One region of the Erwinia sp. SLM-02 genome, then DNA from elsewhere that is predicted to be linked to it. Evidence: predicted binding sites of a transcription regulator. Region 1 holds the regulator's gene; each other region holds the start of a gene.
What was found. The regulator PurR, encoded in region 1, represses purine synthesis genes. The targets are predictions, from matches to a motif close to CANGCAAACGTTTGCNTG.
Positions count from the first base shown of each region.

Region 2: purE (5-(carboxyamino)imidazole ribonucleotide mutase) is a predicted target of PurR. The motif match lies at 1,973-1,990, and genes of this name have one in related genera.
Region 3: purL (phosphoribosylformylglycinamidine synthase) is a predicted target of PurR. The motif match lies at 1,561-1,578, and genes of this name have one in related genera.

Region 1 covers NZ_JAQISN010000001.1:1,379,481-1,383,461, forward strand. Annotated here, with positions in the region: gene punC (purine nucleoside transporter PunC) at 1-636, opposite strand, end outside; gene punR (DNA-binding transcriptional activator PunR) at 749-1,663, shown strand; gene purR (HTH-type transcriptional repressor PurR) at 1,687-2,712, opposite strand; gene cydH (cytochrome bd-I oxidase subunit CydH) at 3,007-3,096, shown strand; gene PGH32_RS06410 (C40 family peptidase) at 3,154-3,981, opposite strand, start outside.
Region 2 covers NZ_JAQISN010000001.1:239,916-243,896, reverse strand. Annotated here, with positions in the region: gene cysS (cysteine--tRNA ligase) at 1-484, opposite strand, end outside; gene ppiB (peptidylprolyl isomerase B) at 723-1,217, shown strand; gene lpxH (UDP-2,3-diacylglucosamine diphosphatase) at 1,220-1,936, shown strand; gene purE (5-(carboxyamino)imidazole ribonucleotide mutase) at 2,083-2,592, shown strand; gene purK (5-(carboxyamino)imidazole ribonucleotide synthase) at 2,589-3,656, shown strand.
Region 3 covers NZ_JAQISN010000001.1:2,781,466-2,785,446, reverse strand. Annotated here, with positions in the region: gene mltF (membrane-bound lytic murein transglycosylase MltF) at 1-1,396, opposite strand, end outside; gene purL (phosphoribosylformylglycinamidine synthase) at 1,666-3,981, shown strand, end outside.

The sequences.
Region 1 (3,981 bases):
AATAAGAACGTTGCCGCTGTAAACCGGGGATTTCAGCAGCATCAGGAAGCCGGGTGCCGGACCCTGCGGCGCGGTGTTTTCAGCGGATGCCCGGCCTGCAAGGCGAAGCGTTGGGACCAACAGCGCCACGCTAATCAGCAGCAGTGCAACGAAGATAGCCCGCCAGGAAAAATGCTCAAGCAGCCAGGCGCCCAGCAGCGGCGCCAGCGCGGGGGAAAGCGCGACCAGTGGCATGATGGTGGCGAATACGCGTTTAGCCTGCGCGGCACTGTAGCGATCGACAACCAGCGCCTGCCAGCTGACGGCGGCAGCGCAAACGCCCACCGCCTGCAGGAAGCGGAAAAAGAGCAGCCACGCTGCGGATTCAACCCACATCATCGCCGCGCAGCCGATGGCGAACAGCCCAAGCCCCACCAGCAGCACCGGTTTACGCCCAAGACGGTCGGATAACGATCCCCAGATAAGCTGCGCGCAGGCGAAGCCGGCCAGAAAAATACTCAGACTGGCGCTGATCGCACCCGAACCGGTGGCCAGATCCTGCTGCATCTCGCCAAAAGCGGGCAGGTACATATCGGTAGCAAGAAAACCCAGCATGCTGAGCAGGGCCAGATAAACAATAAAGAATTTTGAGGGCATAGTTGACTCGTAGAGGGCAGTTTTTTTTCGCTGGAAGTGTAAAGGGATGCAGTTGGGCTTGTGAAACGGTAATATTAGTCGGTTGCGTTGAAAATTTTTGCAGGCAAAAATTATGTGGTCAGAACATTCTCTGGAAGTGATTGAAGCGGTGGCCAGAACCGGCAGCTTTACCGCCGCGGCGGCTGAACTTCACCGGGTCCCCTCCGCCGTGAGCTATACGGTGCGCCAGCTGGAGCAGTGGCTGGCCGTCAGCCTGTTTGAGCGCCGCCACCGGGATGTGGTACTGACCGAGGCCGGGCGCGTATTCAGCGAGGAAGGGCGTTCTGTTATCAAAAAAATGCTTTCCACGCGCCGGCGCTGCCAGCAGGTGGCAAACGGCTGGCGTGGCCAGATTAATATTGCCGTCGATCGCATCGTCAGACCGCAGCGCACCCGCCAGCTTATCGTCGATTTCTATCGTCACTTTCCCGACATGGAACTGCATATATTCCCCGAGGTGTTTAACGGCGTATGGGATGCCCTGGCGGATGGGCGCGTGGATGTGGCGATCGGTGCCACCCAGGCGGTGCCGGTAGGGGGGCGTTTTGCCTTTCGAGATATGGGCAGCCTGAACTGGCGCTGTGTGGTGCAAAGCGGGCATACCTTGCTGGCACAGCCGGGGCCGCTCAGTGACGACCTGCTGCGCGAGTGGCCCTCCATGACGCTGGAAGACACCTCGCGATCGTTGCCAAAACGCACCACCTGGACGCTGGATAATCAACGACGGCTGGTGGTCCCGGACTGGGAAAGCGCCCTGGACTGTCTGCGTGCCGGGCTGTGCGTGGGGATGATCCCGGGGCACTTTGCGCAAACCTGGATCGCTCAGGGAGGGATCGCCGAACTGGCGCTGGCGAATCCGTTTCCGATCAGCCCCTGCTGCCTGAGCTGGTCGGAACAGAGCGCCTCACCCGCGCTGAGCTGGCTGCTGGAGTATCTTGGCGACAGCGAAACGCTGAATGCGGAATGGCTGTGTGAACCGTCCGCCTGAGCGAACGGCCGGGCCGGATGGGATCAGCGACGATAGTCGCGGAACGGACCGTCAGCGACGGAACGGCGTTCAATCAGTGAAGGATGAACTTCGATAGTCTGCGGCTCTTCACGCTTGCTGGTGATGCGGTCAAGCAGCATATCGAAGGCGGTTTCTCCCAGCCGCTCTTTCGGCTGGTGCACCGTGGTCAGCGCCGGGGTGAAATAGCGCGCGTTGCGCACGTTATCATAACCGATCACCGAAATATCCTGCGGAACGCGCAGGCCCATCTCATCGGCCGCGCAAATCGCGCCCATCGCCATCACGTCCCCACCGCAGAAAATAGCGGTAGGGCGCTGTTTCTGGCCGAGGATTTGCTGCATGGCCCGATAGCCGGATTCGGGTTCGAAGTCGCCCTGAACCAGCCACTCTTCGCGCAGGGTGATGCCGGCTTCGTTCAGTGCCTTAAGAAAACCGGCATGGCGTCCGCCGCCGGTATTGCGTTCCAGCTGACCCGGGATTGCGCCGATATCGCGATGTCCACGCTCAATCAGGTAGCGCCCGGCCAGATAGCCACCCTCAAAGGCGTTGTCCAGTACGGTATCGGTAAAGTCGCCGCGCGCTTCACCCCAGTCCATCACCACCATCGGGATATTGCGGTGGTCTTCCAGCATAGCGATCAGGGAATCCGGGTACTCAGAGCACATCACCAGCAGCCCGTCGACGCGCTTTTGCGCCATCATCGACAGGTAAGCCTGCTGCTTATTCAGGTCGTTATGGGCGTTTCCAAGGATCAGGGTATAGCCTTTGGCAAAGCAGCGGTTTTCCACGGCTTCAATGATTTCGGCAAAGTAGGGTGCTTCGCTGGATGTTGCCAGCAGGCCGATAGTTTTGGTGTGGTTAACCTTGAGGCTGCGTGCCACGGCGCTGGGGGAATAGTGCAATTCTTTAATTGCTGCCCATACCGCTTCACGAGTCTCTTCAGCTACAAAGCGCGTTTTATTAATTACGTGGGACACCGTAGTGGTCGAAACCCCGGCTCGCTTTGCCACATCCTTAATTGTTGCCATTAAACTTATACTCCTGGTGTTATCGTAACTATTTGATAACAGGTTGGTTAAACGTTTGCCTGGGTGCAGCCTTTTCCCGCCAGACCAAAATGGTTTGGGTGCTGCCGCAACGGGTCGGAAAGGGGAAAAAATCGTCCGTAGAGTGACTGCAGAGCTGGCAAAAACCGTTTCCGCTGCTGTTGCGCAACGGAAAAGAGGAATTCTAACAAGGCTGCGCAGAGAAAACGAGATTTTTACGGGTAACTGTGGGAAAATCTTTGTGCATACATTTTACAGGGTTATTAAGGAGAGACGATGAGTACCGATCTGAAATTCTCACTGCTGACCACGGTGGGTGCGCTTCTGATGATTATTGCATTTAGCTTCACGGCTATTCTGCACTAAAAAAATCGGGAGGAGCCAGGCTCCTCCCGATTTGCATCTGCATCCGGCGTTGCGCAATCAGCGAATGGTTTTGGGTGTCATCATCCGACGGGCACCAATGTAGTGCTCCTGCCAGTAATCATCGCCCAGCGCGCTCACCTGGATATCTTTGCCGGTTCTCGGCGACTGAATGAATTTCCCACCGCCAAGATACACACCAACGTGATCGGCAGTGCCGCGGCCGTTGATACGGAAGAACACCAGGTCACCTTTTTCAAGCTTGTCGCGCTTGATCGCAGCGGCATCGCGCAGGTGATACATTTCATTTGCCGTGCGCGGGATTTTGAATTTCACCAGATCTTTATAGGCATACCACACCAGCCCACTGCAGTCGAAACCCGTCTGCGGCGACGTGCCGCCCCACTGATAGGGCTTACCGAGCTGGCCCATCAGCTTGTTCATCGCGGTTTCACGCGCTTTCTGGTAGCGGGCGCGGTGCGCCTTACTCAGCTTAAGCGGGGATTCAGGCGACTCAACTTCATCACGCTCGATAGCGCGCAGCGGGCCTTTCCTGCCTTTTTTGGTCTGTAATGATGCCAGACGCTCGCGACCGTAGCGCTTTTTCTCCATTTTACCGATGCGCGTTGTTTTCACTTCGCGAGCGGCAGTGGCTTCCTGACTTTTTTTCAGCTTTGCCTTTTGGGACGCAGAGACTTTGGCTTGTTTAAGCGCGGGCGCTTTGGTTTTTTTAACGAGGGGTTCTTTAACTTTTTTGGTTGAGGCGGCTTTCACCGGGCGACGCTTGCGGCGCTCATCCTCACGTGCGGTGTTGTGGTCAACTTTGTGCTGATTAGCGTTAACGGGAGCATGAGGCGATGCATGCGCCAGATTAAAGAACAGCTGGGC
Region 2 (3,981 bases), 1.1 Mb from region 1:
GCTCCAGATCCTGGCGTGACAGCGAACCGTAGGTCGGATCGCTGTCTACGGAGAACATGACGTCGCCGTTGCTGGCGACATACGCGTGCTCACGGGCAATCAGCGTGCTGACCAGCTCGATGATTTCATCAATATGGCGGGTGGCACGCGGCTCCTGGTCCGGCGGCAGAATGTTCAGCGCGGCAAAATCCGTGTGCATTTCAGCAATCATGCGGTCGGTCAGTTCACCAATCGTTTCGCCGTTTTCATTAGCGCGTTTGATAATCTTGTCATCAATATCGGTGATGTTACGCACGTACTTAAGGGAGTAGCCGAGGTAACGCAGGTAGCGGGCCACCACGTCAAACGCCACGAAGGTCCTGCCGTGACCAATGTGACAGAGGTCATAAACGGTAATGCCGCACACGTACATGCCAATCTGACCGGCATGGATTGGTTTAAATTCCTCTTTTTGACGACTCAGGGTGTTGAAAATCTTTAGCATTGAGACATTCCGTTTTAGGCGTGTGCGGGGTTAATGATAAAAATGATAATCCGGTATTCTGACGCATTTTTCATGCCAGCGCTACGCCAGGTATCGCGATAGCGCGGATGTTGTTATGCAGCAGGGCTGACTCGCCATCACATTTTGTGATATAAGAGCCGTCTGCCGCACGGAGCGGACATTCGTCCATGCTTTCGACGCGCATTCTTAAAAACTCTAACCCTGACAGGATGAGAATATGGTCACTTTCCAGACTAACCACGGCGATATCGTAATCAAAACTTTTGATGACAAAGCGCCGGCTACCGTAAAAAACTTCCTGGAGTATTGCCGTGAAGGTTTCTACGACAACACCATTTTTCACCGCGTAATCAACGGTTTCATGGTTCAGGGCGGTGGTTTTGAACCCGGCATGAAGCAGAAAAACACCAAAGACGAGATCCGCAACGAAGCGAACAACGGTCTGAAGAACACCAAAGGTACTCTGGCGATGGCGCGTACTCAGGCTCCTCACTCAGCCACCGCTCAGTTCTTTATCAACGTTGCCGACAACGACTTCCTGAACTTCCGTGACGAAAGCCTGCAGGGCTGGGGTTACTGCGTGTTCGCTGAAGTGGTTGAGGGTATGGATGTGGTCGAGAAGATCAAAGCCGTTTCCACCGGCCGCAGCGGTATGCACCAGGATGTGCCAAAAGACGACGTGATTATCCAGAAAGTCACCGTCAGCGAGTAATAATGTCGCACACGCTGTTTATCGCAGATATCCACCTGTGCGTTGAGGAACCGGCAATCACTGCCGGTTTTCTTCATTTTTTACGCCGTGAAGCTCAGCACGCTGATGCCCTCTATATCCTCGGCGACCTGTTTGAAGCCTGGATCGGCGACGACGACCCGAATCCGCTGCATGCGGAAATCGCTCAGGCTCTGCGCCAGCTCAACATCCCCTGTTTCTTTATCCACGGCAACCGTGATTTCCTGCTGGGAAAACGCTTCGCCCGCGCCGCAGGCATGACCCTGCTGCCGGAAGAGCAGCTGCTGGAACTGTACGGTAAGCGCGTGCTGATTATGCACGGCGACACGCTTTGTACCGATGACGTGGGCTATCTGCGTTTCCGCGCCAAAGTGCATCAGCCATGGCTGCAAAAGCTGTTCCTGGCCCTGCCCCTGTTTGTTCGTCAGCGTATTGCGGTAAAGATGCGCGCTGGAAGTCAGCAGGCCAACAGCAGCAAAGACATCGCCATTATGGACGTGAACCCGCAGGCGGTTGTGGCAGCAATGCAGCGCCATCATGCGCCGGTTTTGATCCACGGCCACACCCATCGCCCGGCGGTCCATCAGCTGAGGGTTGACGGCAGCCCGGCTGAAAGAGTCGTTCTGGGTGCCTGGCACGAGCAGGGATCGATGATTAAAGTCAGTGCAGACGAGACAACGCTGATTTCCTTCCCGTTCTGAATCAAAATTTTGCTCTGAGATGGCGCGATAATCCGCTACGCAACCGTTTTCCTTGCCGCTGACTCATGGTATTCTCTCTGCCCTTCCCATCGGGTAGCCACAGGGTTACTACGGTGACGATTTAACATCACAGGAGTCAGCCCCGCATGTCATCTAACGCCGCACCGGCCCGCATTGCTATTGTTATGGGTTCCAAAAGTGACTGGGCAACCATGCAGTTTGCAGCGGAAATCCTCACCAGTCTGGACGTTCCCTTCCACTGTGAAGTGGTTTCTGCCCACCGTACCCCGGACAAGCTGTTCAGCTTTGCCGAACAGGCTGCGGATAACGGCTATCAGGTGATCATTGCTGGCGCAGGCGGCGCGGCCCACCTGCCGGGTATGCTGGCGGCGAAAACGCTGGTTCCGGTGCTGGGCGTACCGGTGCAGAGCGCGGCACTGAGCGGCGTTGACAGCCTTTACTCCATCGTACAGATGCCGCGCGGTATTCCGGTTGGCACGCTGGCGATTGGTAAAGCCGGAGCGGCAAACTCCGCCCTGCTGGCGGCGCAGATCGTTGCCCTCCACGATGCCGGGCTGGCAACGCGCCTGGCGGCATGGCGTCAGTCCCAGACCGATGAAGTGCTGAACAACCCGGATCCACGGGGTGATGCATGAAACCGGTTTGCGTATTAGGCAACGGCCAGCTGGGGCGCATGCTGCGCCAGGCGGGCGAGCCGCTGGGCATCGCGGTGTATCCCGTGGGCCTGGATGCGGAACCGGAAGCGCTGCCGATTGCCGCCAGCGTGATTACCGCGGAAATTGAGCGCTGGCCGGAAACCGCACTGACCCGTGAACTGGCAGGCCATAACGCTTTCGTTAACCGCGATATCTTCCCACTGCTGGCCGACCGCCTGACGCAGAAGCAACTGCTGGACCGGCTTGGCCTGGCCACCGCGCCGTGGCAGCTGCTCTCCTCTGCCGACCAGTGGCCGCAGGTGTTCACCACCCTCGGCGAGCTGGCGATCGTTAAGCGCCGCACCGGTGGCTACGACGGGCGCGGCCAGTGGCGTCTGCGCGCAAACGAGACCGGCTCGCTGCCGGAAGAGTGCTACGGCGAATGCATCGTTGAGCGCGGCATTAACTTCTCCGGCGAAGTGTCGCTGGTGGGCGCACGCGGCCACGATGGCCATACGGTATTCTATCCGCTGACTCATAACCTGCATCAGGACGGTATTCTGCGCACCAGCGTGATGCTGCCCGTGGTGAACGCTGCCCATCAGCAGCAGGCCGAGCAGATGCTGTCGGCAATTATGAACGAGCTGAACTACGTCGGCGTGATGGCGATGGAGTGCTTCGTGGTGCCGGAAGGTCTGCTGATTAACGAGCTGGCCCCACGCGTGCACAACAGCGGCCACTGGACGCAGAACGGCGCATCGATTAGCCAGTTTGAGCTGCACCTGCGGGCGATCCTCGATCTGCCGCTGCCGAAGCCGGTCGTCAGCAGTCCGGCGGTGATGGTGAATCTGATCGGCACCGACGTGAATCTGGACTGGCTGCAGCAGCCGCTGGTGCACCTGCACTGGTACGATAAAGAAGTGCGCCCGGGCCGTAAGGTCGGTCACCTCAACCTGTCAGACGTCAGCACCGCAGCGTTACGCGACGCGCTGAACGCGCTGGTGCCGATGCTGCCGGAGGAGTACACCAGCGGGATTGCCTGGGCGGTTGAGAAGCTGGGCTGATCCCCGCCTCAGTTTTTTGGATATATATTGAAGAACGCGATATGCGTTCTTCAATTATTTACACGTTTTAGATGTAGAAAGGAAAAGAATAGTCCTGAACTATACTTTAGTACGGCTAACAATTTTCATTTTAACAGCGTATTGTTGCAGCACTAAAAATACAATATATCAATAAATTGCCAGTCTTTTTATTATCCAGCACCAGGGGATTTTATCAATCATACTGAAGCCAGGTATGAAATGCTTCAATTTCTGTCACCCGGCATATTAACCTCTATAAAAACCAGTAATATATATCGTCACCATCAAATCATACTTACAGTAT
Region 3 (3,981 bases), 1.4 Mb from region 1:
CCGCCTTCTGCGCCAGCTTCCTTTCCTGATCGTCCAGATACCCCACCAGGCTTATCTGATACTTACGGATATTTTCTACGTAGGCGTAGGCTTCGTGCCCGCGCGCGTAACCATAGGTGGTCTGGCTGTAATAGCGCTTCTGGCTCAGCATCGGCAGGCGCAGTTTAACATCTGCCCAGCTGTCAGGGTTACCCTGCTGCTTTTCCGTCAGCTTACGCGCGTCCAGCATATGGGCGTAGCCCATGTTGTAGGCGGCGAGGGCGAACCAGATGCGTTCGTCATCGGGGATCCCCGCCGGCACTTTTTCCATCATCCTCACCAGATACTCGCTGCCGCCGCGCACGCTCTGCTCCGGATCGGTACGGTCCGTAACGTTAAGGCTGTCGGCGGTATTTCGCGTCAGCATCATCATCCCACGTACTCCGGTAGGCGAAGTGGCCTGCGGGTTCCAGTGTGATTCCTGGTAAGAAATGGCCGCCAGCAGCCGCCAGTCGATGCTTTGCGCATACTTTTCAAACAGCGGCTGGATCCCCGGCAGCGTGCCGTCGATGGCGCGCAGGAAGGTCCGGGTGTCAACGTAGTCGAAGGTGCCGACGTGGCCGAGGTATTTCTCATCCAGCCGCGCCATCGCACCTTCTTCGCCCATCTGGTTATAGAAGTCGAGCATCGCCGCATTCAGGCTGTCGTCCTGCTCACGCGGGATATACCAGGTCACCGGCTCTTCATCGGTGATATCAAACGCCACCGCCAGCTGCGGGTGAATGCGCTGCATCAGGCCGATGGTCACCGAATCCCCCACCGTATAATCGATCTTACCGTCGGCTACCGCCTGCAGCAGCGTCTGCGGCGTCTGGTCGGTCGAAATCGCCCAGTCGAGGTCCGGGTACTGGTTCTCTTTCGATCCGCGCAGGGTGGAAAGATAGGCCGAGCCGGAAGCCACAATCAGCCGTCCTTTCAGATCGCCGAGGTTTTTCGGCCTCGCTGCGCCGATGCGGTACACCAGCTGCTGCGAAACGGAATAGTAGGTCGGCCCGGCGCGGAAATGCGCCAGGCGTTCATCGTTGTAAATTAAACCGGCCGCCAGCACATCAGCTTTGTCATCTTCCAGATCGTCAAACAGATCGCTCAGGTTCGGGCGCACGGTTACTTCAAGCTTCACACCCAGATAATCGGCGAAGCGTTTTGCCAGCTCGTAGTCCATACCGGCCGGTGATTTATTGACGGTGTAATAGGTCAGAGGAGAATTTATCGTGCTGACACGTAAAACTCCTCGCGATTTTATCTGCGCGACGCGGTCGGTTGCCCCGCCGTACCAGGGTATCGACGGCCACAGTGCAAGCGCGAGCAGCACCATAACCAGCCCGATGAGCAGGTAGTTTAATTTTAGGCGTTTCAAATAGTTATCTCTCGGTGGCTCTCAGGTATCTGTCTTTAATGGCAGTATTTATTGGCTATAATTGCTCCTGAGCGTGGAGCATTTTGCGCAACTCCGCGTGGCATCGCAACCTAAATCAACCTGAATCGTGTGATTTTCAGCCAATTCTGGATGTCGATTAATTCTGCGCAAACGGTTTCGTAACCGGTGGGGATTCTCTATAATAGCGCCCGTTTTCCCTGTTGCGCCCAATGAAGCGTCGCCCGGCGCTTCGAGACGAGAGATCTTTAATGATGGAAATTCTGCGTGGTTCGCCCGCCCTGTCGGCATTTCGTATTAACAAACTGCTGACCCGCTTTCAGGACGCTCACCTGCCGGTGAGTGATATTTACGCCGAGTACGTCCATTTCGCCGATGTCAGCGCACCGCTTGATGCGGATGCGAAAGCGCGTCTGCAGCGCCTGCTGAAATACGGTCCTTCTCTCGCTGAGCATACCCCGGAAGGCCGCCTGCTGCTGGTGACCCCGCGTCCCGGCACGATCTCCCCGTGGTCATCCAAAGCGACCGATATCGCCCACAACTGCGACCTGCCTCAGGTTCTGCGCCTTGAGCGCGGCCTGGCCTTCTATATTCAGGCGCCACAGCTGACCGATGCACAGTGGGGCGCGCTGGCCGCTCTGCTGCACGATCGCATGATGGAAACCGTGTTTACGGACCTGAATCAGGCCGAGCAGCTGTTCGCACACCATCAGCCCGCGCCGGTTCAGAGCGTGGACGTGCTGGGTGAAGGTCGTGATGCGCTGGTTCAGGCTAATATCAAGCTGGGTCTGGCACTCGCCGAGGATGAGATCGACTACCTGCTGGCCGCGTTTGAAAAACTGGGGCGCAACCCGAACGACATCGAGCTCTACATGTTTGCCCAGGCAAACTCAGAGCACTGCCGTCACAAAATTTTCAACGCCGACTGGGTGATTGACGGTGAGCAGCAGCCAAAGTCGCTGTTCAAGATGATCAAAAACACCTTCGAGAAAACCCCGGACCACGTGCTGTCTGCCTATAAAGACAATGCCGCGGTGATGGAAGGTTCTCAGGTTGGCCGCTTCTACGCTGACCGCCAGGGCGCGTATGACTTCCACCAGGAAGACACGCACATCCTGATGAAGGTTGAAACGCACAACCACCCGACGGCGATTTCGCCGTGGCCGGGTGCGGCGACCGGTTCCGGTGGTGAAATCCGTGATGAAGGCGCCACCGGGCGCGGCGCGAAGCCGAAAGCCGGCCTGGTCGGTTTCTCCGTGTCAAACCTGCGCATCCCGGGCTTTGAACAGCCGTGGGAAGAAGATTTCGGCAAGCCGGATCGCATCGTGACCGCGCTGGATATCATGACCGAAGGCCCACTGGGTGGCGCGGCGTTTAACAACGAATTTGGTCGCCCGGCGCTGAACGGCTACTTCCGTACCTATGAAGAGCGCGTCAATAGCCACAATGGCGAAGAGCTGCGCGGCTACCACAAGCCGATCATGCTGGCCGGTGGTATTGGTAACATCCGCGCCGATCACGTGCAGAAAGGCGAAATCACCGTCGGTGCCAAACTGATCGTACTGGGTGGCCCGGCGATGAATATCGGCCTTGGCGGCGGAGCAGCCTCCTCGATGGCTTCCGGACAGTCGGATGCCGATCTGGACTTCGCTTCGGTACAGCGCGATAACCCGGAAATGGAACGCCGCTGCCAGGAAGTGATCGACCGCTGCTGGCAGATGGGTGAAGCGAACCCGATTCTGTTTATCCACGACGTCGGCGCGGGCGGCCTGTCCAACGCCATGCCGGAGCTGGTCAGCGACGGTGAGCGCGGTGGTCGTTTCAATCTGCGCGATATCCTGAATGACGAACCGGGCATGAGCCCGCTGGAAGTCTGGTGTAACGAATCCCAGGAACGTTACGTTCTGGCGGTCGCGCCGGAAAGCGTCGCGCTGTTTGACGAGCTGTGCAAACGCGAACGCGCTCCGTATGCGGTAATCGGGGAAGCTACCGAAGAGATGCACCTGTCGCTGGCCGATACTCATTTCGACAACACGCCAATCGATCTGCCGCTGGACGTGCTGCTGGGCAAAACGCCAAAAATGACCCGCGATGTTGCTACCCTTAAAGCGAAAGGCGACGCGCTGGTTCGCGACAACATTTCCATTGCCGATGCGGTAAACCGCGTCCTGCACCTGCCGACCGTTGCGGAGAAGACCTTCCTCGTGACTATCGGTGACCGCTCCGTCACCGGCATGGTGGCGCGCGATCAGATGGTGGGACCGTGGCAGATCCCGGTCGCCAACAGCGCGATCACCACCGCCAGCCTCGACAGCTACTACGGTGAAGCAATGGCGCTGGGCGAACGTGCCCCGGTGGCACTGCTGGACTTCGCGGCATCCGGTCGTCTGGCCGTGGGTGAAGCACTGACCAATATCGCCGCGACCCAGATTGGTCCGCTGACGCGTATTAAACTCTCCGCTAACTGGATGGCCGCAGCCGGTCACCCGGGTGAAGATGCGGGCCTGTATGAAGCGGTGAAAGCGGTCGGCGAAGAGCTGTGCCCGGCGCTGGGTATCACTATCCCG